DNA from 2 places in the Bradyrhizobium sp. USDA3010 genome. Region 1 is predicted to be linked to the other one. Evidence: riboswitches for the same ligand, from Rfam matches in the RefSeq annotation. Region 1 holds a riboswitch; the other holds the start of a gene.
The links. A riboswitch is a leader RNA that binds a small molecule or an ion and turns the genes downstream of it on or off. The one in region 1 is predicted to bind S-adenosylmethionine.

Region 1 (15,743 bases):
AGGCAACCTCGAACAGCGCGGCCATGGTCAGGCCATAGGCCGTGGCAATCCGCGACAGCGTCGCCGCTGTCGGGCTGGCCTCCGCCCGCTCGATCTTGCTCAGCATGGCCTTGGACACGCCGGCCCGCCCGGCGAGTTCCGCCAGCGACCAGCCGCGGCCCTCCCGCTCGGCGCGAACCCGCCGCCCGAGAGCCTCATCCGCGTTGTCTTCTATAATTGACATTACGTCTTATATAGTGGACGATCGGGTTTGTGCAAGAGGCCCGTCGAGGAACGACCGAATGATGATCCGCCCCGCCACCGAGCAGGACATCCCTGCGATCACCGCGATCTTCAACGAGGCGGTCGCCAACTCGAACGCGATCTGGACCGAGAAGCAGGATTCCGACGCCGAACGGCTGACCTGGATGCAGGCCCGGCTGGCACTGGGCTACCCGGTGCTGGTCGCAGCCGAAGGGCCGGTGGTGCTTGGGTATGGCGCGTTCGGCGATTTCCGCGCCTTCCCGGGTTACCGCTACAGCGTCGAGCACAGCGTCTACATCCATGCCGACCATCGCGGCCGCGGCCTTGGCCGTGTCATCGTCGATGAGCTCGTGTCCACGGCAACGGCGCTCGGCAAGCACGTCATGATCGCCGGCATCGACGGCGGCAATCCCGCTTCGCTGCGGCTGCACGCGCGGGCCGGCTTTGTCGAGGTCGCGCGGATGCCGGAGGTCGGGCGCAAGTTCGGCCGCTGGCTCGATCTCGTGTTCATGCAGCGCCTGCTGGATGCCGCAGGCGCGGCGCGGCCCGACTAGCTGCCTTACTCTCGGCGGCGGTTCTCCTCGCGCGCCAAACAGGCTAGAGCGGGAGCATGGACAGCACGCACACCTCCTCCGCCCGGATCACCGGCATCTACCGCTATCCCGTCAAGGGTCTGACGCCCGAGCCCCTGCCCCGCGCCGAGCTCAAGGTCGGCGAGACGCTCCGCTCCGATCGCCGCTACGCGATCGAGAACGGTCCGAGCGGTTTCGATCCCTCGGCGCCGAAATGGCTGCCGAAGCCGCATTTCCTGATGCTGCAGCGGGACGAGTGGCTGGCGCCGCTGCGCGCCCATTTCGACGATGACAGCCATGTGCTGACCTTGCGCCGGGACGGCGCGATGGTGGCCCAGGGCGATCTCGAGACGGCAGCCGGGCGCGCGGCGATCGAGCGCTATTTCGCCGATCGTCATGCCGGCCAGATCAAGGGACCGCCCAAGGTGCTGGTGAGTCCCGGGCACAGTTTTTCCGACGTGCCGCGCAAGGTGGTCTCGATCATCAATCTGGCGAGCCTGCGGGCGATCGAGGACATGGTGCAGGCGCCGGTCCATCCGTTGCGCTTCCGCGCCAATCTCTATGTCGAGGGTTGGCCGGCCTGGCATGAGGCCAGCCTGCTCGACCAGACCATTGCGATCGGCAGCGCACGGGCCAAGGTGGTGAAGCGCATCACCCGCTGCGCCGCGGTCAATGTCGATCCCGACACCGGCGCGCGCAACCTCTCGGTCCCGAACACGCTGATGCAGCGCTTCGGCAACAACGAATGCGGCATCTACGCCGAGATCATCAGCGACGGCGGCGCGGCCGTCGGCGACACGATTGCCGCCGAATAGCCTGTAGTGTCGCAAGCGGGCAAGACGCGCGTGCGCCCTGCCCAGCTTTCGACAGCTCAGTTCGTCGGCATCACATAGGCATAGATCCGGCCGCGCGAGACCGGGGTCTCGCGGACGCGATGACCGCTATTGCCCGAGATCATGATCGGATTGCCCTTGGCGTCGACGCCGGTGATGATCCCGACATGACCGCCGCCGCGACGGCCCATCACGGCGATGGCGCCGACCTGCGGCCCGGAGACGCGCTGGCCGTATTTGGCGAACGAACTCGCCATGTCGGAGCCGGTGCCGCGATGGCCGGTCTGCTGCAGCACCATGTTCATGAAGCGCGCGCACCACAGGCTGGAGCGGCCGGTCGGGTTGCCGCCGAGATAGCGGCGCGCCGTGTCGACGATGCCGGAGGAGCCGAAGCCACCTGCCGCGTTCACATCGGTGTTGGACGCGGCCTCAGCGCTGCCCGGTAACACGGCCGCATTGGCCTCGCCAAAGCCGCCCGCCTGCATCTGGGCGCGACGCTCGGTGCGAGACGGCCGCGCTGCGTGCCGATGGTGATGATGGGAATAGTGCCGCGCGTGATGGCCGACATGGGCCGAATGCGCGTGACGCGAATGATGCGGACGGGCGGACGCCGGAGCGGCGGAGATCACGGCGAGCGTGAGCGAACACAGAGCCAACGCCAAAACTCGAAGCGACCGGCGAAACGCAAGCAACTGAACCATACTTCACGAGATCCTCTGAAACGCCCCCCAACTCCCCGTCGCATTCCCTCGGAAACGCGGCGGTGGTTTTGAAGATCGGGATGTGGCGAGAGGAAGATTTCATGCGGCGTTGCGAAAACGATTTCGGGGTCATTCCGCGCAAATTCCTTGACGAAAATAGCCAGAATAGCCGCATTGCAGCCGCGGAAATTAATTGCAAATCTGGGAGCGGCCAACGAGAGGAGAATTTCAATGCCCCATGCCATCACGAAAGATAATGTCCGCCTCCATTTCGAAGAGGCGGGCAGTGGCACCCCGATCATCTTTCTGCACGAATTCGCAGCTGATCACACCAACTGGGAACCGCAGATGCGCTACTTCTCGCGCGGACACCGCTGCATCGCCTATTCCGCGCGCGGCTACACGCCGTCGGACGTGCCGCCGAGCGCCGACGTCTACACCTACACGCATTTCTACACCGACGCGCTCGCGGTGCTCGACCACCTCGGCATCGCGAAGGCCCACTTCATCGGGCTCTCGATGGGCTCCTATTCCTCGCTGCAGGTCGCGCTCAACGCGCCGGAGCGCGCGCTGTCGATGACACTGGCCGCTGTCGGCTCCGGCTCAAGCCTCGAGCATCTCGATGCCTTCCGCGCGCAGTGCCGCGCCAATGCCGAGCAGCTCGAGTCCATCGGCTCCGCCGAGGTCGCCAAGGTGACGCGCGAGGCGCCGAGCCGGATTCCGTTCCTGGTCAAGGACCCGCGCGGCCATGCCGATTTCTACGCCGCGCTCGCCCGCCACGACGCCAAGGGCTCAGCCAACACGATGCGCAGCTTCCAGGGCGGCAGGCCCTCGATCTACACCATGACCGACGCCATCAAGCGCGCGGCGACGCCGGCGCTGATCCTGTGCGGCGACGAGGACGACAATTGCATCGCGCCGAGCATGTTCCTGAAGCAGCATCTGCCGGCCGCCGGCCTTTCCTTCTTCCCGAAATCGGGTCACGTGCTCAATCTCGAGGAGCCGGCGCTGTTCAACGAGATGGTCGAGCGCTTCATCGCGCTGGTGGAAGCCGGCCGCTGGCCGGCGCGCGATCCGAAGTCGCTGGTGGCGGCGCCGGTGTGACCCGTCATTCCGGGGCTCGCGAAGCGAGAACCCGGCATCCATTGGGCCGCAGGCTTCGTGGACTAAATGGATTCCGGGCTCGATGCTGCGCATCGCCCCGGAATGACGAGCGTACATTGCTGCGCAGCTACTACTTCCCCTTCCCACCCCGGCTGAGCAGGAACACGCCTTGCTCGCCGAACATGTTCCACACCCACCAGGGCAGGTTGAGCGGCACCGGGCGACCGTAGAGATCGAGCGCCACCGCGCGCTCCATCTTGACGTTGATCTCCTCGCAGAGCTGCACGAAATCCTTGATGGTGCAGAAATGGATGTTCGCGGTGTCGTACCAGCTCGCCGGCAGATTCTCGGTGCGCGGCATGTGACCGCCGACCAGCAGCTGCAGCCGCATCTTCCAGAACCCGAAATTCGGGAACGAGACGATCGCGCGATGGCCGATCCGCAGCAGGTTCTCCAGCACCACTTTGGGCTGCCGCGTCGCCTGCAAGGTCTGCGACAGGATCACATAGTCGAACGCATCATCGGGATAGTTGACGAGGTCGGTGTCGGCGTCGCCCTGCACCACCGCGAGGCCCTTGGCGACGCAGCCATTGACGCCCTCGCGCGACAGCTCGATGCCGCGGCCGTCGATGCCGCGGCTCTCCAGCAATTGCAGCAGTTCGCCGTCGCCGCAGCCGACGTCGAGCACGCGCGAGCCCGGCCGCACCATGTCGGCGACCAGCAGATGATCGGTGCGATAGCCGCCGGTCCGCTCCGGCGCGACGCCCGGCAAGGGCAATGTCTGCTGCATGCTCATGACTGGCCGTCGTCCTTCAGTCCGCGCGCCTTGCCCGCGGCCTGCAGGAAGGCGCGGGAGATCTCCAGGAATTCCGGCACGTCGAGCAGGAACGCGTCATGGCCGCGATCGGTCTCGATCTCGGCGAACGACACCCGTGCGCTCGACGCGTTCAGTGCATGCACCAAGGCACGCGATTCCGAGGTCGGAAACAGCCAGTCGCTGGTGAACGACACCACGCAGAACCGCGTCTTGATGCCGGTGAACGCTTTCGCAAGTACGCCGTTGTGGTCGGCGGCGATGTCGAAATAGTCCATCGCGCGCGTGAGATACAGATAGCTGTTGGCGTCGAAGCGCTCGACAAAGGACGAGCCCTGGTAGCGCAGATAGCTCTCGACCTGGAAATCCGCATCGAACGAGAAGGTCGGCAGCTCGCGATCCTGCATCCGCCGTCCGAACTTGCGGTGCAGCGCGGCGTCCGAGAGATAGGTGATGTGCGCCGCCATCCGCGCCACCGCCAGTCCGCGATGCGGATGGGTGTCCTCGTCGACATAGCGGCCGCCGCGCCAGTCCGGATCGGCCATCACCGCCTGACGGCCGAGCTCGTGGAACGCGATGTTCTGCGCCGAGTGGCGCGTCGAGCACGCGATCGCGAGCGTCGAGAACACGCGCTCGGGATAGGCCGCGGTCCATTGCAGCACCTGCATGCCGCCCATCGAGCCGCCGACCACGCAGAACAGTGTCGCAATGCCGAGGCGATCGATCAGCATCGCCTGCGCGCGCACCATGTCGGGGATCGTAATGATCGGGAAATCGAGCCCCCATACCTTGCCGGTCGCAGGGTTCAGCGACGCCGGGCCAGTCGAGCCCATGCAGCCGCCGATCACGTTGGAGCAGATGATGAAATATTGTTCGGGATCGATCGGCTTGCCGGCGCCGACCATGGTGTCCCACCAGCCGGGCTTGCCGGTGACGGGATGGATGTTGTTGACGTGCTGATCGCCGGTCAGCGCGTGGCAGATCAGGATCGCGTTGGACCTGTCAGCATTGAGCTGGCCATAGGTCTGATAGGCGATCTGGAACGGCGCGAGATCGACGCCGCAATCGAGCTTGAGCGGCTGATCCATGCCGAACTTCGCCACCAATGACGACGGGTGATCGGCCTCATGGGCGCGATCATCGCTCTGAGTTTGCGGGCTCGGTATCGGACGCACGTTGCTCATCTAGGCGACCCTGCCCTCGCACGGGAGGGCTCGAACAGAAATCAGGCCATAAAAAACCCGGCCTGAACAAGGTTCGGCCGGGAGCTGATCTGTCCCCGGCCTGTTTAGCGAGTTGTTTAACGTGGCTGCAAGCCGGCCGGCTCAAATGACCACGGAGTGCAGCGAACCTAGTCCTCAGGCCTGCCGTCGTCAAGGCGGCCAGCGAACCTCCCCTTGCCGGGCGCCGATGGTTAACCGAATGCGCAAGGCACGCCTGCGACGTTTCTCTTTGCTTTCGCTGGCCGTCTTTCCTAATCAGGGACCCTGTCCGGCACGGCATCGGGCCGCCCGGACGACAAGGTTTGAGAGCATGTCCAACCCACCCCCGTCGCCGCCCTCGCTGCAGGAGCTGCGCAAGGAAATCGATGCGATCGACGAGCAGGTTCACCGCCTGCTGATGGCGCGCGGCGACATCATCGACCGCCTGATCCAGGTCAAGAAGACCCAGGAGGTCGGCTCGGCGTTCCGCCCGGCGCGCGAGGCCAGCATGATGCGCGAGCTGGTGAGGCGCCATCGCGGCATCCTGCCGCTCGACACCATCGAGAGCATCTGGCGCGTCATCATCTCGACCTTCACCTATGTGCAGGCGCCGTTCGCCGTGCATGCCGATGTTTCCGTGGGCGAGTCCGCCATGCGCGACTCGGCGCGGTTTCACTTCGGCTTCGTGGTGCCTTACGTGTCGCATTTCAGCGCCCAGGCCGCGGTCGAGGCGGCGGCGAAGTCGAAGGGCGACCTCGCGCTGGTCTCCGCGATCGCGAGCCGCACGCCGTGGTGGAATGCGCTCGAAGCCGATGGCGCGCCGAAGATCATCGCACGGCTGCCGTTCCTCGAACGCGCCGACCATCCCGCCGCGCTGCCGGTGTTCGTGATCTCGCGGGTCGCCGACGACGCCATGGTGACCGAGGTGCAGACCTGGAGCGTGCGCGTCTCCGGCTGGAACGCCGATGTCGCCCGCGCGCTGGCCCCGCTCGCCGAGATCGTCGCGGTCCCCGACACCGCGTTCGACGGCGCGGCGCTCTTGGTCTCGGTCACCGGGCAAGACCTGACCAACAAGGGTTTCGAGAAGATCAAGCTCGCCTTGATCGAGGCCGGCGCCTCGGTGCGCTCTTCGGCCCTCGTCGGCAGCCACGCAACGCGCTATACGGTGCCCTCTAACGGATCGGCCAAGAGCTAGAATAAGAGCCAGGCTAAGCCCATCCGCCCATCGGAGTTGATGATGTCCCGCCCCGTGCCGAATCCCGGCATCCTCGATATTGCGCCCTACACGCCCGGCAAGAGCCCGGTGCCGGAACCGGGCCGCAAGGTGTTCAAGCTGTCCGCCAACGAGACGCCGTTCGGTCCGTCGCCGAAGGCGATCGCGGCCTACAAGGCCGCGGCTGACCATCTCGAGGACTATCCGGAAGGCACCTCGCGGGTGCTGCGCGAGGCGATCGGCCGCGCCTATGGGCTCGACCCCGACCGCATCATCTGCGGCGCCGGCTCCGATGAGATCCTCAATCTCCTGGCGCACACCTATCTCGCGCCGGGCGACGAGGCGATCTCGACCACCCATGGCTTCCTGGTCTACCCGATCGCCACCATGGCGAACGGCGCCAAGAACGTCATCGCGGCCGAGACCGACTTCACCGCTGACGTCGACGCCATCCTCAAGGTGGTGACGCCGCGCACGAAACTGGTCTGGCTCGCCAACCCGAACAATCCGACCGGCACCTATATCCCGTTCGACGAGGTCAAGCGGCTGCGCGCCGAACTCCCGTCGCATGTGCTGCTGGTGCTCGACGCCGCCTATGCCGACTACGTCTCGCGCAACGACTACGAGCTCGGCATCGAGCTGGTCGCGACCACGGACAACACGGTGGTGACGCACACCTTCTCGAAGATCCACGGCCTTGCCGCGCTGCGGGTCGGCTGGATGTTCGGGCCGGCGCATATCGTCGATGCCTGCAACCGCATCCGCGGTCCGTTCAACGTCACGACGCCGGCGATGCTGGCGGCGGTGGCGGCGATCGAGGACTCTGCCCATGTGCAGATGTCGCGGACGCACACCGAACAGTGGCGCAACTGGCTGACCGAGGAGATCCGCAAGCTCGGGCTCAAGGTGACGCCGAGCGTCGCCAACTTCGTGCTGATCCACTTCCCGGTCGACAAGGGCAAGACCGCGGCGGAAGCCGACGCCTATCTCACGCGGCGCGGCCTCGTGCTGCGCGCGCTCAACAATTACAAGCTGCCGCATGCGCTGCGCATGACCATTGGCACCGAGGAAGCCAACCGCCTCGTGGTCGAGGGCCTGCGCGACTTCCTGGCCGGAAAGTGAAAACCGACGTGACCACGGCTCCGCTCTTCAATCGCATCGCGCTGATCGGCTTCGGCCTGATCGGCGGCTCGATCGCGCGCGGCGCGCGCGCGCAAGGCCTGGTCGGCGAGATCGTGACCACCGCGCGCTCGGAGAAGACGCGCGCGCGCGTCGCCGAGCTCGGCATCGTCGATCGCGTCGTCGAGACCAATATCGAGGCGGTGAAGGATGCCGATCTCGTCATCCTCTGTATTCCCGTCGGCGCCTGCGGCCCGGTCGCGGCCGAGATCGCGGCCCACCTCAAGCCCGGCGCGATCATCTCCGACGTCGGCTCGGTGAAGGGCGCCGTCGTCAAGGACATGGCGCCGCATCTGCCCGACGGCGTGCACTTCGTGCCGGCGCATCCGGTGGCCGGCACCGAGCATTCGGGACCGGATTCCGGCTTCGCCGAGCTCTTCATCAACCGCTGGTGCATCCTGACGCCGCCCGAAGGCACCGATCCTGCGGCGACCGACCGGCTGCGCGCGTTCTGGGCCGCGCTCGGCGCCAAGGTCGAGATCATGACGCCGGATCATCATGACCTCGTGCTCGCGATCACCAGCCATCTGCCGCATCTGATCGCCTACACCATCGTCGGCACCGCCGACGAGCTGGCGCAGGTGACGGAATCCGAGGTCATCAAATTCTCCGCCGGCGGCTTCCGCGACTTCACCAGGATCGCGGCGTCCGACCCGACGATGTGGCGCGACGTGTTCCTCGCCAACAAGGACGCCGTGCTCGAAATGCTCGGCACATTCACCGAGGATCTGTCGAAGCTCACCCGCGCGATCCGGCGCGGCGACGGCGAAGCGCTGTTCGACCACTTCACCCGCACCCGCGCCATCCGCCGCGGCATCGTCGAGATCGGCCAGGATTCGGCTGCGCCCGATTTCGGCCGGCCGCATGCGAATTTGAAGAAGTAGCCGGGGCTCGGTCCACACACTCTCCGTCGTCCCTGCGAAAGCAGGGCCATACTCCGCGGCGGATATTGCGGAAGGGACTCGTCAACCCAGTATCGCTATGACAAACTGGCATTCGTGGTTATGGGTCCCTGCTTTCGCAGGGACGACACTGGGTGTGTCGCGCTGTTTGCGGTCATAACTTCGTATTCTCGCGACACGATTTGCCCGAGCTTTGCCCTTCGTTTCGCGGCCCTGAGATCAGAGGGCGCAGGGAAAGCCGGGTGCCGATAGGCAGCGCCGCTTCATCGCGTCTGGTCAAGGTAGCGACCGAAGCAACACGCCATCGATCTTTCCGTCGGATGCCAAAATGATCCGCCATTCCATGTCGACATTGGCGAAGTTGACGTCATAGACATCCCAACCGTCTCGCCCGACGCCCTTGAAGCGAATCGTTTGCATGCTCCCGGCCAGATCCAGCGCGGCGATGATCGCCGGAGCCTGCTCGCGGGCCACTGCCGCCATGAGGTCGCTCATGCCGGCGTAGTCGACGGCACCTTGCTGGTGCTGGACGATCAGGCGGCGGATCGCCTCCTCGGTTCCCGGCGACGGCGTCTTGTTATCTATCTTCTTTGCCAACGCGGCCGCCGCATCTTGGGCCTGCCGGTCGTCGATCCGGGTCGCATTATGCTTCAACCCGCCTTGATGAAGCGTGAGGGCGTTCGCGATTCCATCCGGCTCGACGGCGAAGGTAATCTGCGCCGCCGTGGTCTTGAGAAAAAACGTGTGCTCGCTTTCGGGATATATTTCCGAGGCGAACTGTCCGAGCGGCTTCGCGAACAGATGACCGCCATCGCGCGTGATCGTCACCACCTGCCCGCCGGTCTGAAACCGAAAATGACCGACGTAGCGCTCCATCACGCCGGGATCGATCTGAATCGCAGCGCGGGGCCGGGCCTGTTCGTAGCGCCGTTGCGCGACGGCATCGAACGATGCTTCGGCCATGTTGGTCTCTTTGGCCAGCGCAATGAGGTCGGCGATCGAGAGCGATCCGCCGGCAGAAAGCTTCAAACGCGCCACATTCACCAGCGCAAGGCCTTCATCGGCGCGGTTGCGCAGTTGAAGGATCGACGATTGTTGCATGGCCAGGATTCGGTCGAGGTCGATCGCGCGGCCTTCGAGAAGCTTGGCGATCTGCGCCAGGCTGAGCCCCATTCGCTTTAGCGCGAGGATCTCGTGCAGCCGGCTGATCTCCGCAGCCCCATAGAGCCGCCAACTCTTCGCCGTGCGGCGCGGCGAAATCAGGCCGCGGCTCTCATAGAGCCGAAGTCCGCGTACCGTGAGACCGATGCGGGCGGCGCACTCTGCCGCGGTCAGCAAAACGTCCTTGTCGGCTTTGTCTCTCGGCTCGTTCATCGACGGAGGCCCTTTCGCCCGTACCTTACGGTGTGACCTTAGGTCCGGCTCAAGGCCTTTTTCGGCGCGGCTGGCGATAAACCGCTTGAGCCGGCCCCAAGGTCATAGGTCAGAAGCGGGGCAGGACGACCCTTCAATGCGCAAGTCGCCCACAAGACACGCGCGCATGAACGACGGTCCACCGGATTCGCCACACAACCACAACAACGAGAAACCAACCTCATGAAAAAGCTTCTGCTCGGTGCGGTCGCTGGTATCGCCTGCGCGGCTCCCGCGTTCGCGGCCGATCTTCCGGCGCGAACCTATCCGAAGGCGCCGGCCTATACGGCGCCGGAGGCGGTCTATAACTGGACCGGCTTCTATATCGGCGGCCACGTCGGTGGTGCCTTCGCGGGCAACAACAGCTTGGACGGGGACAAGGTCCGGTTCCTGGGCGGCTTGCAGGGTGGCTTCGACTACCAGTTCGCATCGAACTGGGTGATCGGTGCCGAGGTTCAGTTTAGCGGGCTCACCGGCAACGGTGGCAAAGGCTCGACCCTTCCGGCAGGCACCCTGGTAACGAGCAATCAGCTTGGCTCGATCACCGGCCGGCTCGGCTACGCCTGGGGCCCGGCGCTCCTCTACACCAAGGGCGGTTACGCCGTCCGCGACAACCTCAATATCGGCGCCGGCTCCAGCGGAATTCCGGTGGTCGTTGCAACCAATGGCAGTCACCGGAGCGGCTTCACCCTCGGCGGCGGTCTCGAATACATGTTCGCGCGGAACTGGTCCGCGAAGGCCGAATATCAGTACTACAACTTCGGCAACACCACCTTCGCCGGCGGCCCCGCCACGATCGTCGGCGTCCGGTTCAGGGACGACGAGCATACCGTCAAGGTGGGCTTCAACTACCGCTTCGGCTGGGGCGGCTAGAGCGTTTTCGATTCCTGGCCGTCATGGCCGGGCTTAGCCGTTCGAAGAACAGCGTCGCTTCCGCTCGCCTATGCCCGGCCATCCACGTCTTTCTTCACGTTGGAAACCCAAGACGTGGATGCCCGGGACAAGCCCGGGCATGACGATCAAACAACCACCGCGCCGAACCTCACCGTCGCAACCGTTGATCCCGGATCGGCCCCGCCGCCGATATCGGCGCAATCTTCTGGGTCAGCCGCTGGCGGCCGACGAGGCCGGCGGTTGCCAGCATGACGTCGCCGCCGAACCACCACGAGCCGATCACGAACTCCCAGGCGCGCGGCGGAATCTCGTCGAATACGATGCCATAGACCGACACCAGCGCAGCCAGCGCGGCGAGGAAGACGCCGCCGGCGCTCATGACCTCGACGGCATCGATGCGCCCCGTGGCGCGCAAGGCCGGCCTTGGAATATCGATGCCGAGATAGAAGCCGACGGCACCGATCACGATCGTCGTCACGATGAAGGCAAGTGTACCGAAGAAAGCGATGTGCCCCTTCGCGAGCTGGGCGGCGACGAAGGTGCCGGCCATCGCACCGGCCATCGCCAGACCGGTTCGCTGCAACACATGCGCGGCGCGGCTGACCATCATCAGTTCGCGGGCGATCACGGCCCTCTCCTTTCTGCTCACGATCCTCATTTGTAGTGTCCTTTCCAGCTCGATGGCCCGAGGCGCTCCAGAACGTGATGAGATTAGGTCGAATAGCGACGGCGCTACGCTCCGCCCCCTCTCCCCGTTCTTGCGGGGAGAGGGTTGCGGTAAGGGGCCGTCACCGCACATACGGTGATAGCTGCGCTTGCGGAGGCTCCCCCTCACCTGGATTGCATCGCCGATGCAATCCGACCTCTCCCCGCACGCGGGGCGAGGTGGAACGGCGTCCGCGGCTCGACCCGGAGTAAAGTCACATCACATCCTAGAACGGGTAGTAGCGGATCTGGGTCATGATGATGTGGTCGTCGGTCTTCGGCGCGCCGCCGACACCTTGGAAGGCGAAGCGCTGGTTATAGGAATACTGCACGCCGGCCTTGATCGCTCCGTAATCACCCTTGAAGATCGTGTCGTAGAAGCCGGCGGTGTACTGCCTGACCTCCGAGGTGTTGCCGTTGCAGGTCGCCGCCGGCGAGTTCTCGATGTTGCAGCCGAGATTGTTGTAGAGCGGGTTGCCGTAGCCGAACGGCACCGTGCCGACATTGGAGAACGTCGCCTTGGTCTTCTCGAGGCCGGCATAGGCATAGAGATCGAGCGACGGCGTCGTGTGCCAGACCGTGCCGAGCAGGAACGCCGTGATCGGCAGTGGCTGGATCGAGCCGTCCTGGCGCACCGTCGCATCCGGGAACGGCGCGGCGGTGAAGCGGCCGAGCGCGCCGTGCGACGCGGAGCCCTGCAACTCCAGCAGCTTCGGCACGATCTCCGCCGAGAAATGCCCGCCGAAGCTCACCGTGTTGACGTCGTGATTGGCGAAGTTGAAGCGATCGTAGAAGTCGCGATACATCGCCCAGCCCTCGACATGCAGCTTGTAGGGCCCAAGCCGCGGATCCCACGCACCCTTCACGGTGAAATCAGGCACGTGATTGAGGCTGACATTGTTGGCATTGTTGAAGAAGCTGCCGCCCGGCCCGGTGAGGTTGACCAGGAGGTTCGGGTTGAGCACGCCCTGCGGACCGGCCGCGGGCGTGCCGACCAGCGGCGTGTTGCCGCCGAAGAACGACGTCTGCGGATTTTCCGCCGACACCGCGAGCTTGAATTCGGGCCCGATGTCCTGCCAGACGCGAATGCCGGGCTGCCGCGCCGCGAGGAAGCCGGGCACCGATTCGAAATCGATCACGCCGGGCGCATCGACCCCGCGCGGATCGATGCCGGACTTGCTCGGCGCATTCAGCGACCAGCTCTGACCGGCAAGCACGTGCAGGCCGAGATCGGTGCGGCTGACCTCGACGCTGGCCTGACGCAGCCGCGGGTTGAACGAGTTGGTGGCGACCGAGTTCGCGGTCTGCGCCGCGCCTTCGAAATCCATTTCGCCGTAGCCGGCGACGCGGGTGTTGGCGAATATTTCGGCTTCCGCAAGCACCGAGAAGCGGGTCTGCCGCGCCGAGAAGCGCGACTCGCCGGTGTTGAAGTTCTTGCTCTGCGGGAACGGAATGAAGGCGTAGACGGAGCCGGTGTCGGAGGCGAGATTGCGGGTCCGATAGATGCCGGTGAGATCGACCCAGCCGCCGAAGGTGAAGGTGACGCCCTTGTAGCAGAGCTTGCCCGACGCGCAGGGATCGAACGGCACCGGCGCCTTGGCCGCCATGTGCGTGTTCTGCATTGCGCTCTGTCTTGCCGCCAGCGCCTCCTCCTTGCGCGCCTGCACTTCCATTTTCTGTTCGAGCTGCTTGAGGCGTGCCTTCAACGCCTTCAGCTCCGACGCATCGTCTTCCGCAAACGCAGAACCAGTCGACAGCAGCATGCTGCCGAGCAGAATTCCCCCGAGAATTCGCATCGCTTCTCTCCCACGCGAGGTTGTTTCCTCAGGCCAGAGAGAGCGGTATTCGGGGACTGATATTCGCGGCGGCCCGCAATATTCCGGTCACGTTTTTCTCATCGCGGCGGCAGGAATGTTTTGCCGCGACGGACGATATCGCGCGCGAGGGATTAAGGTGTCGATGCAGTGCGGCGGGTGGATTTTGCGCAGCACAATTCGCCTCTCAACCCGCGGAGAATGATGGCGGACGTGTAACAACACCGGTCGCGAGATCGAATTGTCGTTCGGGGCCTGCTTCAGGCTGCCATGGACATTCGAAGGACGAAGGACAGCAACATGATCGGTGAAGTCATTGTGGTCGGCGACCTGAAGTTGCGGGATGACGCCTCGCTCGACGAATACGGCCGGCTGGGCGAACGCATGTACGAGATCGTCAGCCGCCTTCCGGGATTCCTGTCGGTGAAATCGTTCAAGGCGGCGGACGGCGAGAAGCTCACCCTGTTTCGCTTCACCTCGGAAGAGGCGCTTGAGACCTGGCGCCATCATCCGGACCATGTCGAAACCATGCAGCGCGGACATGCCGAATTCTATGCCAGTGGCTTCCTGCAGATCTGCAAGGTGATTCGCGAAGTCGGCCCGTTTGAGCATTCCTAACGATGCGCAGGTGCGTAGGGCGGATTAGCGTGGCGTAATCCGCCGCACAGCGGGGCGATGAACAACGGCGGGTTACGGCTTCGTCTAACCCGCCCTACGAAACACCGCTCAGAACAGCGGCGGAATCTGCGCGACTTTCAGCGGTCCCAAAAACACAGCGCCGTCGGCGAAGCGCAGCGGGAAGCTACGCGCCTTCTTGCCTTCGAGCGTCGCCTCGGTGCCGAGCGAATTGATGCCGGCGGAGATGCCGGCATTGGCGTTCTGCTTGATCACCTTGCCGAGGCCGGGGATGGCGCGATCCAGCGCGCCGAACAGATTGCTGAGGTCCTGGCTCTTCACGCCCGGTGCGACGCGGTCGAGCGTGGACTGCGGCACGCCCTCCTCCAGCATCTTGTCGATGCCGAGCGCAGGGATGACGCGCTCGAGGCCGGCGACCGTCATCTGCAGCTCGCCCTCGATGCGACCTTGGGCGTTGAGGCGGAGCGTGCCGGCCGCGACCGACAGGACGTCGCCCTGCTCGATCCGCGACTGCTGGATCTCGACGCTGCCGCCGGCCGCCTGGATCTCGCGGAAACGATCCGGCCACGGCTTGGGTGAAAAATCCTTCAGGCCGTTCAGCCGCGCATGGATGTCGGCGTTGAACGGCTGGGTGAGCAGCGGATGCACGTCCTGCAGGGTGCCGCCGGCGATCTGCAGCACTGTCTCGATCGCGGGGCTGTCCGGCGCCGAGCCGTCGACCTGCCTGCCGTGCAGTTCGATGTGATTGACGCGCATCAGCGGTGTCGGCGCGGGACCGCCGGTGCGGTCGATGGCGAGATTGTCGAATACCAGCGAGGCGCGCTGCGGCACCGCCGGCAGGCCGACCACGCTCGAGCGTCCAAGGCTCCAGTTCACCGACAATGTCGGCTGCGCGTTGCGCTCGGCGATCGTGGCCGGACCCTTGAACTCCGCGATCACGAGCTTGGGATCATAGATCTGCGCCACGACCAGGATCTCGGCGAGCCGCGCCACGAACGACATTTGCGGCGAGGCGGTCTGCGACACCAGCATCACGCTGGGCTGCTCGCAGCGGATTTCGAGCCGGAACGGATAACCCGCGACCGAGCGCTTGTCGCAATCATAGACCCGGCCGGCCTTCGCCTCCTGCCCACGCCAGGCATCCGCCTGCACGCCGACCTGCGAGGCGGCAAAGAACCAGAAGCCGCTCCAGAGCACCGCGGCGATCAGGACCACGACAGGGACGGCATAAAGGCCGAAGCGCGAGCGACGGCGGGGGGCGGAGGTCAAATCGGACATGCGGCGTCCTTTGGCGGTCGAATTTGTCAAAATCGAAGCGGCAGCAAGCCGCGGGCAACCCTTACGCACCGCTTGCGCAACCTTTGCGTAACTCTTGCGTAACCCGTGGAAACATCACGGAATCTGCTTCGCTTCGACGGCGTGTTCTGCTAGCCCATCTGCGCGATGTCAGCAAATCCTCCCCATTCCGAAACCGACGGCGACCTCTGGGTGTTCGGCTACGGCTCGCTGATGTGGAAA
Region 2 (15,743 bases), on a different contig from region 1:
GAACCGACGTCGAGTTGCACGCCGAGCGTCAGGCCGTTCCGGCTCTGGCCGAAGTAGATCATGCTGTGACGGTCGCGGCCGCCGACCGCGACTGCGCCGCCGGTCGCGCGCATCACTTCTTCTCGATACGGCTCGGACAAATGCCGAACGCCGAGATTGGCGAGCGCGGCGTAGCCGAGCGCCATCGCCGACGGTGCGAGCTGATACTTTTCGAATTTCGGTACAGGTGTAAGGTATCCCAGCTTGGTCAGCGTGTAGGTCAGCCGGGAAATGGTTGGCTTCGGTAACTTGGTGCGGGCTGCAATCTCCTGATTGCCGAGCAGCCCGTCATTGGGTTGAAATGCACGCAGGACGTCCAGTCCGCGGGAAAGCGCGACGACGAAATTGCGATCGGTCGCTGCTTTCTTGCTGGCGCGCTTCATTCCCTGCCCTTGTCATGCTCGTTGACAAGGCTCGTGCTTCAAAATAACCCTCCGTGTCAAGATGTGGAATTAAATTTCGCAGTGCGAAATTGGTCTAATCCTAGCCGCTCGACGCAAGTCGTGCAGCTACTCAACACAAGTTCAAGAACAAGCATCCAGGGAGAGTCCCGGTGAGTGAAGTCGTCAAGCTCGAACGTCATGACAATATTGCCGTCGTCACGGTTAACAGTCCGCCTGTGAACGCGCTGAGCGCTGCCGTGCGCGGCGGCATCTTCGATTGCGTCAAGAGCGCGATCGATGACGCGCAGGTCCAGGGCATCGTGCTGACCTGCGCCGGCCGCACCTTCATCGCCGGCGCCGACATCACCGAATTCGGCAAGCCGCCGAAGCCGCCCGGTCTCGCCGAGGTGCTGAGCCTGATGGAGAGCTCGCCGAAGCCGATCATTGCCGCGATCCACGGCACCGCGCTCGGCGGCGGCCTCGAGGTCGCGCTGGCCTGCCACTATCGCGTCGCCACCAAGGACGCCAAGCTCGGTCTGCCCGAGGTGAAGCTCGGCCTGCTGCCGGGCGCCGGCGGCACCCAGCGTCTGCCGCGCGCGGTCGGTCCCGAGCTCGCGGTCAAGATGATCGTCGGCGGCGATCCGATCGGTGCGGATGCCGCGCTGAAGGCCGGCCTGATCGATGAGATCGTCGAGGGTCCGGCGTCGGGCGGTGAGGCATTTGCGCGCAAGGTGGTCGCCGAGAAGCGTCCGCTGCGCAAGCTGCGCGATGACGACAGCAAGCTCGCCGCGGCCAAGGCCGACCGTTCGATCTTCACCAATGCGGTCGCTGCGCTGACCAAGAAGTCGCGCGGCCTCGAGGCGCCGTTCGCCGCCGCCGACGCCGTCGGCGCCGCGATCGACCTGCCGTTCGACGAAGGCCTGAAGAAGGAGCGCGAGGGCTTCCTCAAGCTGATGAACGGCGAACAGTCGAAGGCGCAGCGCTACGCGTTCTTCGCCGAGCGCGAGGCCGCCAAGATCTCCGGCGTTCCCGAGGGCACCAAGGGTCGCAACGTGGCGCGCGTCGCCATCCTCGGCGCCGGCACCATGGGCGGCGGCATCGCGATGTCGTTCGCCAATGCCGGCATTCCGGTCACCCTGATCGAGACCGGCGAGGAGCAGCTCAAGCGCGGCATGGGCATCATGCAGAAGAACTACGAGGCAACCGCCGCGCGCGGTGGCATCCCGGCGGACGCGCCCGCCAAGCGCATGGCGCTGATCAACGGCGTCGTCGGCATCGAGAACGTCGGCGACGCCGATCTGGTGATCGAGGCGGTGTTCGAGACCATGGCGGTCAAGAAGGAAGTGTTCGGCAAGCTCGATCAGTACGCCAAGCCGGGCGCGGTGCTGGCCTCCAACACCTCCTATCTCAACATCGACGAGATCGCGAAGGCGACCAAGCGTCCGCAGGACGTGCTCGGCATGCACTTCTTCTCGCCGGCCAACGTCATGAAGCTGTGCGAGATCGTGCGCGCCGACAAGACCGCGCCGGATGCGCTGGTCACCGCCGTCTCGATCGCGCGCAAGATCGCCAAGGTGCCGGCCGTGGTCGGCGTCTGCGACGGCTTCGTCGGTAACCGCATGCTGGCGCAGCGCGGCAAGCAGGCCGAAAAGCTGCTGTTCGAAGGCGCGCTGCCGCAGCAGGTCGACGCTGTCGTCACCAAGTTCGGCATGCCGATGGGCCCGTTTGCGATGGGCGATCTCGCCGGTCTCGATATCGGCTGGCGCTCGCGCAAGGACCGCGGCATCAAGTCGGAGATCGCGGACGCGTTGTGCGAAGCCGGCCGCTTCGGCCAGAAGACCGGCAAGGGCTACTACAAGTACGAGCAGGGCTCGCGCGCGGCGCTGCCCGATCCGGAGGTCGAGAAGCTGATCGACGAGACGCTGGCGCGCCTCGGCCGCAAGAAGCGCGTCGTCAGCGACGACGAGATCCTCGAGCGGATGATGTACCCGATGATCAACGAGGGCGCGAAGATCCTCGCCGAGGGTATCGCGGCGCGGCCGTCTGATATCGACGTGGTCTGGCTCTATGGCTATGGCTGGCCGATCTATCGCGGCGGCCCGATGTTCTGGGCCGACACCGTGGGCCTCAAGCACATCGCCGATCGCCTGGCCTTCTACGCCAAGGAGACCAGCGATCCTTCGCTCGAGCCCGCGCCGCTGCTGAAGAAGCTCGCGGACGAAGGCAAGACCTTCGCCTCGCTCGCCGCCGCGTCGAAGGCGGCGTGATCTTTCTTGGCGCCACTGGCTCGGTGTTCGGGTTCCCTCTCCCCTTGTGGGAGAGGGTTAGGGAGAGGGGTGGCCACATCGGCACTGCCCACGTGAACCCCCTTCCCCAACCTCTCCCCACAAGGGGGAGGGGAGCCCACACGCCGATGCTCACCTAACAGGTGTTGAACGTTTCCATGACCTATCCCGGCGAACAATATTATCCCAAGGGCGTGCAGTGGAGCGACGAGATCACGCGCGGCACGCTGCCGGACCTGCTCTCGACCGCGGCTGCCGAATACGGCGCGCGCCCGGTGCTCGAATTCCGCGACCGGCAGATCAGCTACAGCGAGCTTGAGGCGCTGGTCGAGACCGCGGCTGCCGCCTTCATGCGCGCCGGTTACGGCAAGGGCACCTCGGTCGCGCTGTTTCTCGGCAACTCGCCGGACCATCCGATCAACTTCTTCGGCGCGCTGAAGGCCGGAGCCCGCGTCGTGCATCTGTCGCCGCTCGATGGCGAGATCGCGCTGTCGCACAAGCTGTCCGATTCAGGCGCACGGGTGCTGGTCACCAGCAATCTGTCGGCGCTGTTGCCGACCGCGTTGAAATTCCTCGCCAAGGGGCTGCTCGACCGCCTGATCGTTTGCGAGGATGATCATTGGGGCAAGGTCGGCACACCGCAAGCCGCGCTGCCCGACAATCCCGCAATCATCACGCACCGCCAGTTCATCGACGGTGCAGTCAAGCCGCCGCAATGGCCCGCGGTCGACGTCGAGGACGTCGCGCTGCTGCAATATACCGGCGGCACCACCGGCCTGCCCAAGGGTGCGATGCTCAGCCACGGCAATCTCACCGCGGCGGTGTCGATCTACGACGTCTGGGGCAAGCCGGGGCGGCTCGAACGCAACGCGATCGAGCGCGTGATCTGCGTGCTGCCGCTGTTTCATATCTATGCGTTGACCGTCGTGCTGCTGTCGGCGATCCGGCGCGGCCATCTGATCTCGCTGCATCAGCGCTTCGACGTCGAGGCCGTGATGCGCGACATCGAGGTCAAGCGCGCGACGGTGTTTCCCGGCGTGCCGACGATGTGGATCGCGATCGCCTCGCTGCCGGATCTCGACAAGCGCGATCTCTCCTCGCTGGTGGTCGCCGGCTCCGGCGGCGCGCCGCTGCCGGTCGAAGTCGCCAAGATCTTCGAGCGCCGCGTCGGCATGAAGCTGAAGAGCGGCTGGGGCATGACCGAGACCTGCTCGCCCGGCACCGGCCACCCCAAGGAAGGGCCGGAGAAGCCGGGCTCGATCGGGCTGATGCTGCCCGGCATCGAGATGGACGTGGTGTCGCTGGAGGATCCCACCAGGGTGATGCCGGTCGGCGAGGTCGGCGAGATCCGCATCCGCGGCCCGAACGTCACCAAGGGCTACTGGAACAGGCCGGCAGAGACCGCGGAGGCCTTTGTCGGCGACCGCTTCCTGACCGGCGACATCGGCTACATGGACGCCGACGGCTATTTCTATCTGGTCGACCGCAAGAAGGACATGATCATCTCCGGCGGCTTCAACGTCTATCCGCAGATGATCGAGCAGGCGATCTATACCCATCCCGCCGTGCAGGAGGTGATCGTGATCGGCATCCCCGACGATTACCGCGGCGAGGCGGCAAAGGCGTTCATCAAGCTGCGCGACGGCGAGAAGGAATTCCCGATCGACGAGCTGCGCGCATTCCTCACCGGCAAGGTCGGCAAGCATGAATTGCCGGCGGCGGTCGAGTTCGTCGACGAGCTGCCGCGCACCCCGGTCGGCAAGCTGTCACGTCATGAATTGCGGCAGCAGCAGCCCAAGACTCCTCCATCCAAACCGCAACAAACCGCATCAGGATCGCGCTCATGATGGACGCCGTCATCGGGTCTGTTCGAGGTGTTGTAGTTATTTCGTCGTCCCGGCCAAGCGAAGCGCGAGCCGGGACCCATACGCCGCGGCCCTCGGAAGAGGCACAAGCGGCAGCCGGCTTTGCCAGTTGCGGTGGCCGGTGGTTATGGGTCCCTGCTTTCGCAGGGACGACAGCGAGAGAGTTAGAAGGGTAGTTTAGCTTTCAAAAAGGAGGATCCGATGGATCTCGCTTTCACCAAGGAAGAGATAGCGTTTCGCGAGGAGGTACGGGAGTTCTTCAAGAACAACGTGCCGCCGGAGACCCGGCGCAAGCTGCAGGAAGGCCGCCATCTGTCGAAGGACGAGATGGTCACCTGGTGGCGCATCCTCAACAAGAAGGGTTGGGGCGTCACCCACTGGCCGAAGGAATATGGCGGCACCGGCTGGACCACCGTGCAGCACTACATCTTCAACGAAGAGCTGCAGTCCTATCCTGCGCCGCAGCCGCTCGCCTTCGGCGTCAGCATGGTCGGCCCTGTCATCTACACCTTCGGCAATGAGAAGCAGAAGAAGGAATATCTGCCGCGCATCGCCAATGTCGACGACTGGTGGTGCCAGGGCTTCTCGGAGCCGGGCTCGGGTTCGGACCTTGCGTCGCTGAAGACCAAGGCCGAGCGCCGTGGCGACAAGTGGATCATCAACGGCCAGAAGACCTGGACCACGCTCGCCCAGCACGCCGACATGATCTTCTGCCTCTGCCGCACCGATCCGGCCGCGAAGAAGCAGATGGGCATCTCCTTCATCGTGTTCAGCATGAAGTCGAAGGGCGTCACCGTGCGCCCGATCCAGACCATCGACGGCGGCCACGAGGTCAACGAGGTGTTCTTCGACGACGTCGAGGTTCCCTACGAGAACCTGATCGGCGAGGAGAACAAGGGCTGGGATTACGCCAAATTCCTGCTCGGCAATGAGCGCACCGGCATCGCTCGGGTCGGCGTCTCGAAGGAGCGGCTGCGCCGCATCCGCGCGCTGGCCTCCAAGGTCGAGTCCGGCGGCCGTCCGGTCATCGAGGATCCGGCGTTCCGGGAAAAGCTCACGGCCTGCGAGATCGAGCTGAAGGCGCTCGAGCTCACCCAGCTCCGCGTCGTCGCCGACGAAGGCAAGCACGGCAAGGGCAAGCCCAACCCGGCTTCCTCGGTGCTCAAGATCAAGGGCTCGGAGATCCAGCAGACCACCACCGAGCTTCTGATGGAGATCATCGGTCCGTTCGCCGCGCCCTACGACGAGCATGGCGATGCCGGCTCGAACGAGAGCATGGATTGGACCGCGCAGATCGCGCCGAGCTACTTCAACAACCGCAAGGTTTCGATCTACGGCGGCTCCAACGAGATCCAGCGCAACATCATCAGCAAGGCGGTGCTGGGGCTTTGATGCTCTTCTCCCTCGCCCCGTTCTTGCGGGGAGAGGGTTGGGGTGAGGGGCCTCTCTCCGTGCAGGGAATGCCGAGAGACCTGTACCCCCTACCCGGAATGCATCTCGCGATGCGTTCCGACCTCTCCCCGCAAGCGGGGCGAGGTGAAGAGGTCCCGGTTTGAACAACGATCAGTTAGTTAAGGGAACGAACATGGATTTTGATCTGTCCGAGGAGCAGCGGCTTCTCAAGGAAAGCGTCGACGGGTTGCTGGCGGATGCCTACGACTTCGATGCGCGCAAGAAGTACATGAAGGAGAAGGGCGGCTGGAGCAAAGCGCTCTGGGGCAAGCTCGCCGAGCAGGGCCTGCTTGGTCTGCCCTTCGCGGAGACCGACGGCGGCTTCGGCGCCGGCGCGGTCGAGACCATGATCGTGATGGAAGCGCTCGGCAAGGCGCTGGTGGTCGAGCCCTATCTTGCCACCGTCGTGGTCGCCGGCGGCTTCCTGCGCCATGGCGGCTCGGCCGAGCAGAAGGCCAAGTACATCCCCGGCATCATCGACGGCAGCAAGACCTTCGGCTTCGCGCAGCTCGAGAAGAACTCGCGCTACGACCTCTTTGACGTCGTGACCACGGCCAAGAAGAAGGGCGACGGCTGGGTGATCGACGGCGAGAAGTTCGTCGTGCTGAACGGCGAGAACGCCGACACGCTGATCGTGACCGCGCGCACCAAGGGCGGCCAGCGCGACAAGACCGGCATCGGCGTGTTCCTGGTTCCGGCGGACGCCAAGGGCGTCACCAAGAAGGGCTATCCCACGCAGGACGGTCTGCACGCGGCGGACGTCACCTTCACCAATGTCGAGGTCGGTGCGGATGCCGCGATCGGCGATCCCGAGAACGGCCTGCCCCTGATCGAGCGCGTCGCGGACGAAGCCCGCATTGCGCTGTGCGCGGAAGCCGTCGGCGCGATGGACGAGTCGCTCAAGGAGACCGTCGAGTACATCAAGACCCGCAAGCAGTTCGGTGTTGCGATCGGCTCGTTCCAGAGCCTGCAGCACCGCGCCGCCGACATGTTCGTGGCGCTGGAGCAGGCCCGCAGCATGTCGATGTTCGCGACCATGGCGTCGGACTTCAGCGATGCCAAGGAACGTTCGTCCGCGGTCGCGGCCGCCAAGGTGCAGGTCGGCAAGTCCTTGAAGTTCGTCGGCCAACAGTCGATCCAGCTTCATGGCGGCATCGGCATGACCATGGAAGCCAAGATCGGCCACTACTTCAAGCGGCTCACCATGATCGAGAACACGCTCGGCGATACCGACTACCACCTCCGTCGCGTCAGCGAGGGCGGCGGGCTGTTGGCGTAAGCACACTGATGTCATTCCGGGCGCCGCAGCGCGGCGAACCCGGAATCCATTTCACAACCAATGATGCGGCCTAATGGATTCCGGGTTCGCGGCTGCGTCGCGCCCCGGAATGACGGCGCATCCGGGAGGCAACAACAATGAAGAACACCCCGTTCGATCTCACCGGCCAGGTCGCGGTCGTCACCGGCTCGAGCCGCGGCATCGGCCGCTCCTCGGCCGAACTGCTGGCCAAGCTCGGCGCCAAGGTCGTGATCTCCTCGCGCAAGGCGGATGCCTGCCAGGAGGTCGCCGACGGCATCAAGAAGGCGGGCGGTGATGCGCTCGTCATCCCATGCAATATCGCGCGCCGGGCGGAAGTCGAGGGACTGATCTCCGGCACGATCAAGCACTACGGCAAGATCGACATCCTGGTCTGCAACGCCGCGGTCAATCCCTATTACGGGCCGCTGCTCGACATCACGGACGAGGCCTTCGACAAGATCATGGGCTCCAACGTCAAGAGCAACATCTGGCTTTCCGCGCTGGCGATCCCGCAGATGGCCGAACGTGGCAAGGGCTCGGTCGTGATCATCTCCTCGATCGGCGGCCTGCGCGGCTCGACCGTGATCGGCGCCTACGGCATCTCCAAGGCGGCGGACTTTGCGCTGTGCCGCAGCCTCGCCGGCGAATGGGGACCGAAGGGCGTGCGGGTCAATTGCGTGGCGCCGGGCCTCGTGAAGACCGACTTCGCTCGCGCGCTGTGGGAGGATCCGGACAATCTGAAGCGCCGCACCGCGTCGACGCCGCTCCGCCGCATCGGCGAGCCCGACGAGATCGCGGGCGCGGTGGCCTATCTCGCCTCCGATGCCTCGACCTTCATGACCGGCCAGACCATCGTGGTCGACGGCGGCGTGACGACGGCTGCGACGTAAGGGCGGTTCCTTCGCCTCTCCCGCTTGCGGAATATGCCAGCGCGAACCAGCCACCGCAAAATCAGTATCGTCCCTGCGAAAGCAGGGACGACGGCTTGCGGGAGAGAGAGCAGCCCATTTGGGGCTTCTACGCCAGCCTCAAACCTGCTCCAGCGCGCGCTCAATATCCTCGATCAAATCGTCGGGGTGCTCGAGCCCGGCCGAGAAGCGAATAAAACCTTCGCTGATGCCGAGCTCGGCGCGGGCCTCCGGCGCCAGGCGCTGATGCGTCGTGGTCGCGGGATGCGTGACCAGGCTCTTGGCATCGCCGAGATTGTTGGAGATGCGTGAGATCTTCAGCGCATTGAGGCAGCGGAAGGCGCCGGCCTTGCCGTCCTTGACCTCGAAGCCGACCAGCGTCGAACCGGCGCCCATCTGCTTCTTCACGGTCTCGGCTTGCGGATGATCGGGGCGGCCGGGATAGACCAGCCGCGTGATCTTCGGATGCTTCGCCAGCGCCTCGGCGATCTTCGCCGCGTTCTCGGTCTGCGCGCGGACGCGGATGCCGAGCGTCTCCAGCCCCTTCAACAGCACCCAGGCGTTGAACGGCGACAGCGACGGACCGGTCTGGCGCATGAAATTATGGATGTGCTCGGCGATGAAGGCTTCCGACGACAGGATGACGCCGCCGAGGCAGCGGCCCTGGCCGTCGATATGCTTGGTCGCGGAATAGACCACGACGTCGGCGCCGAGCGACAGCGGGCTCTGCCAGATCGGCGTCGCGAACACGTTGTCGACGATCAGCCGGGCGCCGCCGCTATGCGCGATCTCCGCGATCGCGCCGATGTCGAGCACGTCGAGCGTCGGATTGGTCGGGCTCTCGAGGAAGAAGGTCTTGGTGTTCGGCCGCAATGCGCGCTGCCACTGGTCGAGATCGAGGCCGTCGACCAGCGTCGTCTCGATGCCGTAGCGCGGCAACAGGTCCTGCACCACGTAGAGGCAGGAGCCGAACAGGGCCTTCGACGCCACCAAATGATCGCCCGCTTTCAGCGGCGCAAGGATCGCGGTGGTCACTGCGGCCATGCCGGTCGCGGTCGAGCGCGCGGCTTCCGCGCCCTCGAGCTCGATCATGCGGCGCTCGAACATCGCAATGGTCGGATTGGAATAGCGCGAATAGATGAAGCCGGGATCCTGACCCTTGAAGCGCGCCTCGCATTGCTCGGCGGTGTCGTAGACGTAGCCTTGGGTGAGAAACAGCCCCTCCGACGTCTCCCCGAATTGCGAGCGGAGCGTGCCGCCATGGACGAGGCGGGTTTCGGGACGAAGGTGGGCAGTAGACTTGGCTTCAGAAGACCTGGATTCAGAAGACTTGGATTCAGACATGTGACCTCCGAAGTGGCCATTTCCTGGCGAAAATGGCCATAAAAAAACCGGCCTGGAGCAACCTCCACAAGCCGGGATCACACTGTCCCCGGCCTGTTTAGCGACTTATTTAACGTGGCTGCAAGCCGGCCGGCTCAAATCACCACGGGATAAGTGCAGCTGATATTCCCTCGCGCCCTTTCCGTCAAGACGGTCATCGGATAACCCGTAAAAGCCCATAATTTGGGGCTTGGTGGCCGCTCAGAGTATGATTTTGGGCCATCTCGAGGGATCGCCAAGGGACCGCATCGTGTCGTTCACGCTGGAAGACGAATCCAACGGAATTCTGCCCGACCGCATGATCGCGGAGATGGCGGAGGCCGGCCTCATTCTGCCCGCCTATGACTTCGTCGAGAGCCAGATCCAGCCGGCGAGCCTCGATCTTCGCCTCGGCGACATCGCCTACCGCGTCCGTGCCAGCTTCCTGCCAGGACCGGATGCCACCGTCGCCGAGCGGATCGACCAGCTGAAGCTGCACGAGATCGATCTCTCCGACGGCGCGGTGCTGGAGACCAATTGCGTCTACATCGTCCCGCTGCTGGAGAGCCTGGCGCTGCCGCCGGAGATCGTGGCGGCCGCCAACCCGAAGAGCTCGACCGGACGGCTCGACGTCTTCACGCGCGTGATCGCCGATGGCACCCGCCGCTTCGACATGATCGGCGCCGGCTATCACGGCCCGCTCTATGCCGAGATCAGCCCGAAGACGTTTCCCGTGCTGCTGCGCGAGGGCTCGCGGCTCAGCCAGGTCCGTTTCCGGATCGGCGAGGCGACCTTGACCGCCGACGAGCTCGACGCGCTGCATGCCGCCGAGCGGCTGGTCGATGCCGACAATGCCGATCTCACCCATGGCGTCGCGCTGTCGGTTGATCTGTCCGGCGAGAACTCGGGCGGCTTCGTCGGCTATCGCGCCAAGCGCCACACCGGCGTGGTCGATGTCGATCGCCGCGGCGGCTATTCGGTCGAAGAATTCTGGGAGCCGATCAAGGCGCGGCCCGACGGCAGCCTCATCCTCGATCCCGGCGAGTTCTACATCCTGGCCTCGAAGGAGGCCGTGCAGGTACCGCCGGACTACGCCGCGGAGATGGTGCCGTTCGATCCGCTGGTCGGCGAATTCCGCGTCCACTATGCCGGCTTCTTCGATCCCGGTTTCGGCTATGCCGGCGCCGGTGGCAAGGGCGCGCGCGCCGTGCTCGAAGTGCGCTCGCGCGAGGTGCCGTTCATCCTCGAGCATGGCCAGATCGTCGGCCGTCTCGTCTATGAACGCATGCTCGAGCGCCCCGACGCGCTCTACGGCCAGCGCATCGGCTCGAACTACCAGGCGCAGGGCCTGAAGCTCTCCAAGCATTTCCGCGTGTAGTTCTGTAGCCCGGATGAAGCGCTGCGAAATCCGGGATGGTGCATACGTGGATTGAGCCGTCCCAGATTGCGCTTCGCTGCATCCGGGCTACGATTGCGCATGCGAGCTCGACCTCGCCAACAAGAGCCAGGGAGCGAACATGACCGCAGGCGAAAGCGCACAAGAGGCGCAGTGGCGGAAGTGGCGCAGCGTTGCCGATCTCTATCACGCCTTCTTCACCGGGCTGATCCTCACCGTGGTCACGCGCCGCGGCACGGCCGACGCTGCCGAGTTCGTCTTCCGCGTGTTTCGCCGCCAGCAGCAGGAGCGCTTCCTGCCCGGCTTGAAGAAGCTCGGCCTCGACGGCCTGCCGCCTGCGGTCGCGGCCGCGCAATATCACTATCTCTCCAACTGGATCGGCGGCGTGCATGTCGAATACATGTACGAGACCGACCGCAAGGCCTGGATCCGCTATCCGCCGCCGCGCTGGATCTGGAAGGGCACGGCGATCTGCGGCGTGCCCGGCGAGGTCTCGCGCGCGATGCTGCGCGGCTGGCACGCCAACAACGGTGTCGCGCTCGGCGATCTCAGGCTCGGCTTCGTCTGCACCAAGCAGAGCGTCGACGGCCAGGACGGGCTCGAGGGCTACTACTGCGAATACGATCATCCGCTCGAGCTCGACCAGCGCCTGGTGTTCGCCCGCCATCTCGAGGCGCCGCTGTTCGATTCCAGAACCGCGCCGGCGCTGCCGGTCGACAGCTGGCCGAAGCCGCGATTGGAAAAGGCCTATCGCAACTACGCGATGGAATATGTGAAGACGGCCGCGCCCGTCATCGTGCAGGTGTTCGGCCCCGAGGATGCGAGCTATCTGCTGCATCTGACCGGCAGGCTCATTGGCATGCAGTATTACGACGAGGTCGCGCAGGCGCTCGGTGGCCGTCGTGGCCGTGCCGCGGAATTTGCCGCATTCCTGCGCGTGCTGTTCGAGTCGCAGGACGATGTCGCTGACATCAGCGAGTCCGAGGGCCAGTTCGAGATCCGCCAGCAGGGCTGGAAGCTGATGGCCGACGTGGCCGATTATCACCCGGCCTGCGCCAGCGTTCTGACGGGTCTGCTTGAAGGGCTGGCGGCCGGCTGCGGACGGCATATTCCGGTGCATCTGAAGCCGAATGGCGCCGCCGGCGCGCCGTTCGTCTGGTCGATCGGCTAGGTCAGAGGTTCACCCGCAATCACGCAGGCCCCCCTTGCGTCCCGCGCACGTGGAATCCCCGTTCGCCATGGTAGGGAAACACCATGGCGCGGCTCCCAGACTGCGCGCGGGAGTAGAAATGTCCGACCTCGGCCTCGCCGAAATACCTGTCGACGAACAAGAACGGCCGCTGCCGCCGCCGGTGACCAGGCCGGCGCGCAACGCGCTGCTCGACGGGCCGATTTTGCGCACGCTGTTGTGGCTGGCGTGGCCGAACGTGATCGCGCTCTCCGCCGGCACCTGCGTGGTGATCGCGGAGACCTCCTATATCGGCCGGCTCGGCGTCGAATCGCTCGCGGCGATGGCGCTGCTGTTTCCCTGCGTGATCCTGACCATGACGATGTCCGGCGGCGCGATGGGCGGCGGCGTCGCATCCGCGATCGCGCGCGCGCTCGGTGCCGGCGAGATCGAGCGTGCTTCGACGCTTGCAATGCATGCGCTGCTGATCGGATTGACGTTCGGTCTGACTTTCATGCTGGGCATGCTGATCTTCGGTCCGCGCCTGCTCGAATTGCTCGGTGGCCGCGGCAATGTGCTGGCGCAGGCGATCGCCTATTCGCAGATCTTCTTCGGTGGCGCGATCCTGCCCTGGCTGATGAACACGATGGCCGGCATCCTGCGCGGCACCGGCAACATGAAGCTGCCGTCGACCATGATCCTGTCCTCGGCGGTGTGGCAGATCATTCTCGGCGGCACGCTCGGGCTCGGCCTCGGGCCGGTGCCGCAATTCGGCATGCGCGGCGTCGCGGCGGGTTCGCTGATCGCCTATTCGATCAGCATCAGCGTGATGGGCTGGTATCTGTTCTCGGGCCGCGCCCGCGTAAAGCCGAAACTCAGGGGACTGCGCGTGCAATGGGCGATGTTCATCGACATCCTGAGGGTCGGCGCGGTCTCCTGCTTCTCGCCGCTGCAATCGGTTTTGACGATCTCGATCTTCACCCACATGCTGGCGCAGTTCGGCACCGCGGTGCTCGCCGGCTACGGCATCGGCGCGCGGCTCGAATTCATGCTGACCTCGGTCGCCTTCGCGGTCGGCATCGCCTCGGTGCCGATGATCGGCATGGCCGTCGGCGCCGAGCGCGTCGCGCGGGCGCGGCGCATCGCCTGGACCGCGGGCACGCTGTCGTTCCTCGCGGTCGGCGTGGTCGGCAGCTTCATCGCCGTCTTCCCGGACCTCTGGGTCAATCTGTTCACCAATGATCCGCATGTGCGGGCGACCAGCCATCAGTACCTTTCGACCGCCGCGCCGATGTACGCCTTCATCGGCCTCGCAATGTCGATGTATTTCTCCTCGCAAGGTGCTGCGAAGGTACTGGGTCCGGTGCTGGCGCAGACCGCGCGGCTGATCTTCATCGGCGCCGGCGGCTGGTGGCTGTCGACCCATGACGCGAGCGCGCAAAATTTCTTCGCGCTCGCCGCCGCTTCGATGGGCGTGCTCGGCGTGCTCTCCTGCCTCAGCGTCATCCTGACGCGCTGGGGCCGATCCGCACCGGTCGCCGAAGCGCAACCGGTGCTGTCGTAGGTCTCTGCTCTGTTATCCCCAGCTCTCACACCGTCATCCTGAGGAGCGGCCTCTTGGCCGCGTCTCGAAGGATGCACGGCCCCGGTTCCTCAACATGCTCGTGGACAAAGCCGGGCCGTCGACCCTTCGAGACGGCCGCTTTGCGGCCTCCTCAGGGTGACGGTGACAAAGTTTTCGAGACGCCAGACCGCTACGCTGCGCTCTTGGCCGAGCGGGCCAGCGCCGCCTGCATCGCGGCCGCGCCAAGATCCATCTGCGCGTCCATGTAGGGCGCGATCTCATGCGGCAGCACATCGGCGATCCACACCACCCGGCAGCGCGCATCGCCCTCGGCAAATACCTGCACCGAGGCGGAATGCTGCTTCACCCGCTCGCTGGTGATCGCATAGACCAGCCGTCGTCGCTTGTCGTCGCAATCGACCAGCGTCTCACGCGCCACGGTGCCGTTGGCAAAGGTGACGGTGCGGACGTCGCCGTCGAGTTGCGTATCGGTCACGAAGCCCGGCACCAGCCGGGTATGCAGCGCGCCGAAATCGCGCAGTGCGTCCCAGACATGATCGGCCGGCGCGTCGATCGGAATGTCCTTGTGAATGGAAGCCATGGAATGTGGTCCTTTAATCAGGATGAAGATTGAGGTTTAGGTCGACACCGCTTCGACATTGTTGCCGTCGGGGTCGAGCAGGAACGCCGCGTAGTAGGTCGGGCTGTAGTCCTTGCGATGGCCCGCCGCGCCGTTGTCCTTGCCGCCGGCCTTCAGGCCCTCGGTGTGGAATGTCTTGATCGCGTCATGGCTCGGGGCGCGGAACGCGATGTGCGCGCCGCCTTGGGTCTTGCCCTTGTGTAGATGCAGCCAAAGCGCCGGCTCGCCTTTCGGGCCGAAGCCGGCACCGCTGTCGTCGCGTGAGCAGAGCACGAAGCCGAGCGGCGCCAGCACCGCGGTGTAGAAGCGCACGCTGGCGTCGAGGTCGGCGACGCGCAATCCGATGTGGTCGTACATGATGGGGTCTCCAGTCGCTGGGCGCGTCGATGGACGCGCGGACCGGAGCAATCCTGCTATTGCAGCGCAAGGCGTTCTTGGAGAATCTTGCGGTCGCCGCGGGAGGCCTGGCGGAACTTGAGCGGCGAGGCACCGGCCGCGCGGTGGAAGCTGCGCACGAAATTGGAGAGATCGCCGAAGCCGACGTCATAGGCGATATCGGTGACCGGGCTGTCGTCATCCACCAGCCGCCGCGCCGCATGGCGCAGCCGCGAGCGCACCAGATATTGATGCGGGGTCACGCCGAGCACCGCGGAGAACAGCCGCAGGAAATGGAAGGTGCTTAAGCCGGCCTGCTCTGCGGCATCGTCGAGGTCGATCTGATGGTGTGAATTGGCGTCGATCCACAGCGCCGCCTCGACGGCGCGGCGGCGGTCGCGCAGGCCGGCGGTGAGGGGCTTTGCCTTGCGGTCCGACACCAGCTCGACAAGGCGGCTGGCGAGGAGGTGGCCGATCTCGTCGAGACCGACGTCGCTGTTGCCAGCTGCCGCCGTTTGGGCGAGTTCTCCGATCACCATCAATTCGGGCAGCGGCGGCACCGAGCCGACCTGCCAGACCGAGGTGCGGTCGCCGATCGTCTCGACCAGCTCCGGGTCCAGGAAGAACGACAGGCATTCGTCGCCGACCACATGATCGTGCGTGCAGGTGTATTCATCGCCGGGATGGCCGACCAGGATCGAGCCTGCCACCAGCTCATGGAAGCGGCCGCGGCAATGGCAGCCGAAGCTGCCGCTGCGTACATACGACACGGAATGGCAGGCGAACTGCTCGGCGAATGGCTTGTCGCCGGGCTCCGCCGTGCAGCGAAACTCGTTCACCGTGATGCGATCGCGCTCTAGCAGCGTGGTGCGGGTCATACCCCCAAATTTAGGGGTGCGGCCGTGGCGGCGCAACGCCGGCAAGATCACCATTGCTGCCACGCATGATCGCGGCGGTACTCCACGATCGCCTCGATCTCCCCGGGGGGCCGCATCTCGCCCGCATC

Region 2: it holds a riboswitch for S-adenosylmethionine, as region 1 does, so the genes downstream of both, AC066Y_RS13105 (O-succinylhomoserine sulfhydrylase) here and metX (homoserine O-acetyltransferase MetX) in region 1, are expected to answer to the same signal.

The regions. Positions count from the first base shown of each region.
Region 1 covers NZ_JBWJZD010000001.1:198,020-213,762, forward strand. The annotation lists gene AC066Y_RS00830 (helix-turn-helix domain-containing protein) at 1-223, opposite strand, end outside; gene AC066Y_RS00835 (N-acetyltransferase family protein) at 282-797, shown strand; gene AC066Y_RS00840 (MOSC domain-containing protein) at 854-1,630, shown strand; gene AC066Y_RS00845 (TIGR02594 family protein) at 1,687-2,349, opposite strand; gene AC066Y_RS00850 (alpha/beta fold hydrolase) at 2,581-3,453, shown strand; gene metW (methionine biosynthesis protein MetW) at 3,584-4,249, opposite strand; gene metX (homoserine O-acetyltransferase MetX) at 4,246-5,451, opposite strand; SAM riboswitch at 5,535-5,614, opposite strand; gene AC066Y_RS00865 (chorismate mutase) at 5,801-6,664, shown strand; gene hisC (histidinol-phosphate transaminase) at 6,707-7,804, shown strand; gene AC066Y_RS00875 (prephenate/arogenate dehydrogenase family protein) at 7,813-8,745, shown strand; gene AC066Y_RS00880 (MerR family transcriptional regulator) at 9,040-10,137, opposite strand; gene AC066Y_RS00885 (outer membrane protein) at 10,360-11,049, shown strand; gene AC066Y_RS00890 (hypothetical protein) at 11,219-11,698, opposite strand; gene AC066Y_RS00895 (hypothetical protein) at 12,003-13,571, opposite strand; gene AC066Y_RS00900 (antibiotic biosynthesis monooxygenase family protein) at 13,890-14,207, shown strand; gene AC066Y_RS00905 (DUF2125 domain-containing protein) at 14,316-15,503, opposite strand; gene AC066Y_RS00910 (gamma-glutamylcyclotransferase) at 15,669-15,743, shown strand, end outside.
Region 2 covers NZ_JBWJZD010000006.1:299,741-315,483, forward strand. The annotation lists gene AC066Y_RS13075 (IclR family transcriptional regulator) at 1-422, opposite strand, end outside; gene AC066Y_RS13080 (3-hydroxyacyl-CoA dehydrogenase NAD-binding domain-containing protein) at 593-2,689, shown strand; gene pimA (dicarboxylate--CoA ligase PimA) at 2,866-4,554, shown strand; gene pimC (pimeloyl-CoA dehydrogenase large subunit) at 4,774-5,964, shown strand; gene pimD (pimeloyl-CoA dehydrogenase small subunit) at 6,158-7,303, shown strand; gene AC066Y_RS13100 (SDR family NAD(P)-dependent oxidoreductase) at 7,441-8,214, shown strand; gene AC066Y_RS13105 (O-succinylhomoserine sulfhydrylase) at 8,353-9,576, opposite strand; SAM riboswitch at 9,653-9,732, opposite strand; gene AC066Y_RS13110 (2'-deoxycytidine 5'-triphosphate deaminase) at 9,866-10,972, shown strand; gene AC066Y_RS13115 (hypothetical protein) at 11,112-12,161, shown strand; gene AC066Y_RS13120 (MATE family efflux transporter) at 12,280-13,722, shown strand; gene AC066Y_RS13125 (SRPBCC family protein) at 13,913-14,323, opposite strand; gene AC066Y_RS13130 (VOC family protein) at 14,360-14,719, opposite strand; gene AC066Y_RS13135 (helix-turn-helix domain-containing protein) at 14,776-15,615, opposite strand.